DNA from 2 places in the Pseudoalteromonas sp. SWXJZ10B genome. Region 2 is predicted to be linked to the other one. Evidence: predicted binding sites of a transcription regulator. Region 2 holds the regulator's gene; the other holds the start of a gene.
The links. The regulator FliA, encoded in region 2, starts transcription of late flagellar genes. The targets are predictions, from matches to a motif close to CTAAAGNTNNNNNNNNNNNNGCCGATA.
Positions count from the first base shown of each region.

Region 1: a site for FliA is predicted at 1,712-1,738, ahead of I6F54_RS04985 (DUF4402 domain-containing protein). Genes of this name have one in related genera too.

Region 1 covers NZ_JADYXD010000003.1:312,434-315,858, reverse strand. Annotated here, with positions in the region: gene I6F54_RS04995 (fimbrial biogenesis chaperone) at 1-558, opposite strand, end outside; gene I6F54_RS04990 (DUF4402 domain-containing protein) at 568-1,050, opposite strand; gene I6F54_RS04985 (DUF4402 domain-containing protein) at 1,054-1,656, opposite strand; gene I6F54_RS04980 (SPOR domain-containing protein) at 1,772-2,326, opposite strand; gene I6F54_RS04975 (SPOR domain-containing protein) at 2,698-3,381, opposite strand.
Region 2 covers NZ_JADYXD010000010.1:70,427-73,851, forward strand. Annotated here, with positions in the region: gene flhF (flagellar biosynthesis protein FlhF) at 1-876, shown strand, start outside; gene I6F54_RS11130 (MinD/ParA family ATP-binding protein) at 869-1,729, shown strand; gene I6F54_RS11135 (RNA polymerase sigma factor FliA) at 1,756-2,466, shown strand; gene cheY (chemotaxis response regulator CheY) at 2,507-2,890, shown strand; gene I6F54_RS11145 (protein phosphatase CheZ) at 2,908-3,425, shown strand, end outside.

The sequences.
Region 1 (3,425 bases), on a different contig from region 2:
CTTACCTTCTCGTTTTATATTCAATAAAAACTGAGGACGTTGATTGCTTTCATTTAGCACTAGCTTAGCTTGTTCTATGGCAACTACTGGCTGTTTAATGTCTTTACGTAACAAAATAGGTATACTGTAGCTCATAATCATATTAACTTTTATTGAGCTTGTTTTATTAGTATTTTCACCAGGCAATGCTTGAAATAGAAGATGAGAGCGGTACTCACCAGAAGCTAGGCCTTTAGGTTTACGTATTGCTATTTTTACTGTTTGTTTTTCACCTGGTGCTAAACGCATTTGTTTTGGTGACAAACGTGCCATTGAACTTAAACTTTCGCTTGTAGCCTCTGCCAACTGTATGTAGCCACCGCTAGGTTGCGCTTGCTTCTCACTCCATAAAACACGATATGTTTGATATTCATCCCCCGTATTAATTACGGTAACTTTAGCGGTTCGTTGACGTTCATCAAAACTAATACGGGTTGGAGAGATAAGTAAATTTGCGTATGCATTTTTTCCTAAAATACATACACTCAGTGCGAGCAGCACTACAACTTTATAAAGCATGTTTTTCCTTTAGTAATCAATCGTAATTTCTAATTGGGTGTCAGTAATAAAACTACCATCTAAGTAACTTTGGCTAGTCCCTGTCGTTATTAAACGGCCACCTACTTTGAGTAAAAGCTCTCCAAATTCATCGCTAGTTTGCGTTCTTGGTAAATCCACTAATACAACCGAAAACTTGGCACTATTAGCTCCTAGCGCTTCACTTTGCAATGTAGAGTCACTCGTTTTGTTAAACGATATTTGAGTAAGGGGAGGTAAATCAGTAAATAAAAGTTCTGCGGGATTACCCTCAGTTAATACGTAAATACTACCAAATGTGATTATTTCACCTTCATGGCTAATGGTTATAGAGCTTAAAGTATTATTTTGAGGGATAACTAAAGTGCCAAAATTAAGCGCTTCTTGTTGTATGCTTGCGCTATAGGCTTGCTCGCTAAACATTAACGAAAGCCAAGCAGAAACATACAAAAAGCGCATTGTTTGTTTAAACACTAATTAATATGACACTTCAATATTAAAGCTACCAGAATACTCACCATCAGGGTAATCCACACTTGATGCGTTTGATGAAGTAGAAAGAGTCGCGCCTATATTAAATGATACAGCGCCATCAACGCCAGCTTGTAGGTTGGGCGTAGCACTTGTATATAATCCACCAGCATTAGTGCCGCTCGTTATAAAGTAAGTCCAAGCACCTACAGTAAAATCAGGTTCATTCAACCCTTGACCAGCTAAAGGTTGTACTAAAGTATTTAATGGGTCGCTAATGGTTAAAATAGAATTTGGTACTACATCTGACACACTAAAAGCGCCCGCTTCACCACCTTCAATTATTGAGATACTCGCAGCGTTACCAGTTGGATTATCTTGTGAAGTAACATTGCTAGCAGCTGGATCAGGATTAACTGTCAGCGTTGCTTGTTCGGCGCCTAATGGATCTGAAATAGCACGAATAGTACCAAAATTTAAATCGTTATCTTTTGTGAGTACTACAGCATTTTGTACTGTTACTTTCGCTTCAAATGACTCTGTAGCAGCATAAGTGCTAAACGAGCTGACCACGGTGGCTACAGCTAATGCAGATAAATAAAACTTCATGCTAAATCCTTATAAGAAAATGGGCTTTATCAAATATTTGCCCAACTATAGTTAGTATCGACTATTAGTACAAATACTTTAATACTATATAAGTTTAAAAGGCCTAATTTATTAATTATATTGGTTTTCCGACAAAAGCAGCAATATTACATACTTGATCAAGCTGATTAGCTAAATAACAAAACGCACTTACTTGAGCATCGTTTTTAAATGGACCTACACGTAATCCATACAAAGTCATATTATTATTTTTACGTTCAAACATAGTAAAATTAAATTGAGTAAATGCACTGGGGTATAATTGCTTAAGCCTTTCGACTCTTGCTTTAACAAGCTCTGGCTTTAAATACCAACCAAGCTGTGCTCCAATTTTAGTTTCATCTGTTAAGGTGAGTTCTGAATTTTGTAAGTTTGGTGTTTTTACTTCGGGAGTGTTATTTAGTGCCGTCGGTTCCAAATTCTGTGAAGGCTGATTACCATAGGTGATATCGGTTTTACTTTGCATGAGTAAAGGAGGGTTTTCAGTTAATTCACTTCGAGACGATAACGCCATAATTAACAGCTGTAAATCATCTTCCATAGCAGTTAAACGACCAATGCTTTCTTGCTGTAAGTGCCACTGCGAAACATACTCTTTTACTTGTTTATCAGTAATTAAAGAATGCTGCACGCTCTCGTTATTTACAGTTGCGCTGCTACATCCATATAAATAAAAAGATAAGAATAAAACTGATATTAAATGACAAGACTTAAAATACCGCATTGCAAAATGCACTCTACTAACCAAGATAATAAATCAAAGCAAATTTTGCGCCACTTTATAGCAACTTTTTAATTAAGTAGTTTATTTTGAGGTAAGAAAAGCCATATCGATAACAAGGCAAAATTTCATCATTTAGTTGGTATCACTAATTGTTGCTGCATTGCTCTAACTCCGGCATACATGCCGTCGTATATCAAAAATTATTAGCGAAGTTAGCGTCAGGTCTAATCCTTCAAATTGATTAGGTATTATTGTAGATTGATATTACATGCTGTGCGCTAAAGCTTTACTGGCTTATCAGTGTAGTTACTTACTATGCAATCGAGTTTGTACAGTTTGAATACGTCACAGTCTGCTTTTGCATTTTTAAAGTTTTGGTAAGAGCCAAGTTTCAGCCTGTAAAACATTTTGTCGTTTATTTTGGCGGTTTCTACGTTAGTCAATATTTTGTCTCTAAACAACGGTGCTGCTTTAGTATTTAGCTCTTGCCATGCTTTAGCCACACCTTGCTCTGAGTCAACCGAAGCTACCTGTAAAGCAAATACATGTTTAGGTTTATTTAATTTTACAGTTTGTTTTTTATTACTGTAATTTTGTTTAACTTGTTGGCGTGACTTAACATTGCGTGTGTTTCGTGGTGAGCGTACAGACTTGCTGCTATACCCTTGATTAGACTGTGCAATAGCTTTACTGTTTATAATATCGATATGATTTACGAGGTAAGTTATTTCTTTTTCTAATCTTAAAATTCGCTCTATGCCTTCACGAGCTTGTTGCCACTGCATTGCGGCATCTTTTAGCTGTGCAAGTTCAAGGGCTGTAATTGATACGTAGTCAGGCGAGTTACTTTGAGGTTGTTCATCAATGGTTTTTATTTCAGGCGAGACGCTGCATGCTGTACCAAATAAAAGCATTAGCAAGCTAAGTAAAAGCCCAATGTTATTTTTTTTATATATAAACATGTATTAGTTGTCCTGAAAGCAGTGTTTTTACACTACATTTCAGT
Region 2 (3,425 bases):
CAAGTATCAGGCTTAATGCAGCAAGATATGGCGCGTCGCGATCCAACACGCGCTTGCATGGTTGACCGCTTAGTCGGTATGGGTATTGATAAAGAAGTAGCGCAACAAATGGCATGTTTTGTACCTGATGATGTATCTCGTAAGCAAGGCTGGAAAGCGTTGTTAACGATGGTCGAAGATCAAATGCAAACAACCAATAATGAAATACTTCGCCAAGGTGGTGTATATGCGTTAGTGGGTCCAACAGGTGTTGGTAAAACAACAACAGTTGCTAAGCTTGCAGCTTTAGGCGCACAAAAATATGGCGCTGATAAAGTGGCCTTAATAACCACTGATACATACAGAATTGGTGCTTATGAACAGCTTGCTACTTACGGCCGTATTATTGGTTGTGGTGTAAAGCAAGTTAAAGATGCTAATGAATTAGCTGAAGTTTTATATCATTTACGAAATAAACGTCTAGTATTAATTGATACAGCAGGTATGAGTCAGCGAGATTTACGTTTAACTGAGCAGTTAAACACGTTAATGCGTAACCAACGTGTGGATATTCGCAGCTACTTAGTACTAAGCGCGACGGCACAAATTAATGTATTACAAGAAACAGTACGTCACTTTAAAAAAGTACAGTTAAGTGGTTGTATTTTCACTAAGTTAGATGAATCATTAAGTTTGGGTGAGATTATTAGTATTGCGATTCAAAATCGCCTTCCAATAGGGTATCTTACTAACGGTCAACGAGTGCCAGAAGATATTCGTGTTGCAAATGCTGAAAAACTAGTGAAAAAGGCTGAGCAGTTATATTTAAAAAGAACAAAAGCACAACATTCAAGGCACCAAGCAGTGGCGCCAAGTACAGTAGGGATGTATGATTAACACAGTATTAGATCAAGCAAGCGGCCTGCGCAAAATGAGTCAAAACAATAACAACGGCGTAAAAGTTATCGCTGTAACCGGTGGTAAAGGTGGGGTGGGGAAAACAAATGTTTCTCTAAATACCGCTATTGCACTAGGGCAACAAGGTAATAGAGTATTAGTGCTGGATGCTGACCTAGGTTTAGCAAACTGTGATGTGATGCTTGGTTTACGTGTAGAGCGCAATTTATCACACGTTTTGTCAGGTGAATGTGAGCTTGACGAGATTTTAGTTGAAGGGCCTGCTGGTATTAAAATTGTACCTGCTACATCGGGCTCGCAAAGTATGGTTGAATTATCGCCATCTGAGCATGCCGGGCTAATTCGTGCATTTAGCGAATTGAATACCGAATTTGATATTTTAATTGTAGATACAGCCGCTGGTATTTCAGACATGGTGCTAAGCTTCTCACGAGCAGCACAAGATGTAATGGTTGTAGTGTGCGATGAACCAACATCAATAACCGATGCTTACGCACTTATTAAAGTATTAAGCCGCGAGCACGGTGTTTATAAGTTCAAAATTGTTGCCAATATGGTCCGCAGTATGCGTGAAGGCACTGAATTGTTTGCAAAACTATCTAAAGTTACCGATCGCTTTTTAGATGTTTCAATGGAGCTAGTAGCAACGGTTCCTTATGACGAAAATATGCGCAAAGCAACACGTCGCCAAAAGGTGATTGTTGAGCTCTTTCCAAGTTCGCCAGCCGCTCTCGCGTTTAAAGCGCTGGCGACAAAAGCAGTTAAATGGCCAATACCAAATCAACCATCTGGGCATTTAGAGTTTTTCATTGAGAAACTAGTAAACGGCTAATTATGACAACATTGGTGAATAGAGCTATGGGATATCAATCAACACAAAACTTAAATGTGATTGTTGAGAAACATGCATCACTTGTTAAAAAAGTGGCATGTCATCTAATTGCTCGATTACCACCTAGCGTTCAGCTTGATGATTTAATTCAATCAGGAATGATAGGTTTAATAGAAGCTTCAAAAAACTTTGATGCAACAAAAGGCGCAAGCTTTGAAACCTTCGCCGGTATTCGTATTCGCGGGGCTATGCTTGATGAAATGCGCCGTGGTGATTGGGCTCCTCGTTCAGTACACCGTAAAAGCCGACAAGTTGCAGAAGCAATTACTGGGCTCGAAAGCAGTCTGAATCGCGAACCAACAGATACAGAAGTTGCTGAAAAACTTGAAATTTCACTCAATGAGTACCATCATATTTTAAATGATGTTAATACCAGTAAAGTATTAGGTATAGAAGACCTTGGTGTAGATGAGGATGTTATTACTCCCGTAGGCCAAGATTTAGCGCTAGACAAACCTTTTAATAATGTTAAAAATGATCGGTTTAATGAGTCTTTGCTAAATGCAATAAAGTCATTACCAGAGCGTGATGCAATGGTACTTTCTTTATACTATAACGATGAAATGAATTTAAAAGAAATAGGACATATACTCGATGTAAGTGAATCGCGTGTAAGTCAGATACATGGTCAGGCGATGATTAAGCTTAAAGCTAAAATCAATGACTGGATAAACTAGTAGTAAGTAAACTAAGGTTAATACCTCACTGGGGGATGTTTTGGATAAAAACATGAAAATTCTTGTAGTTGATGATTTTTCAACGATGAGACGAATTATAAAAAACCTATTACGTGACTTAGGTTTCACTAACGTTCAAGAAGCTGATGACGGGTCTACAGCTCTGCCTATGTTACAAAATCAAGTATTTGATTTTGTGGTTACAGATTGGAATATGCCGGGAATGCAAGGTATTGACCTTCTAAGAGCAATTCGTGCAGATGATAAGTTAAAACATATCCCTGTATTGATGGTAACGGCAGAAGCTAAAAAAGAACAAATAATTGCTGCAGCGCAAGCTGGCGTTAATGGTTATATTGTTAAGCCATTTACGGCTGGAACATTAAAAACTAAATTAGAAAAAGTATTTGAACGCTTAGGCTAATGATGGGGGAGAGGCTTATGTCAGCACCAGCTGCGCCTCAAATAACGTTAGAACAAGCTCGTCAACTCGTCATTTATTTAGAAAACGATGAGCAAGATAAAGCTAATCAGTTGATTTTAGAGACAGCTTCGCAAGAGCAGTCTAAATTATTTGCTGAAGTTGGGAAGTTGACTCGTCAACTGCACGAAGCACTTAAAAGCTTTGAGCTTGATACTCGCTTAACTAACATAACGACAGATGCGATTCCAGATGCTAAAAAGCGGCTTAATTATGTTATAGAAATGACAGAAAATGCGGCTAATAAAACAATGGATGCTGTTGAGGCTAGTTTACCTATAGCTCAGCAACTTGCAGATGAAATATCTCATATCAAACCGACATGGGATCGTTTAATGAGCCGGGAGATTGAGCTTGGTGAGTTTAAACAACTTTGCCATAGTATCGATAAGTTTATGAATAACTCTCATCATAAAACGGATGAGCTTCAAAGCTTAATGACAAATGTACTAATGGCTCAAGACTATCAAGACTTAAC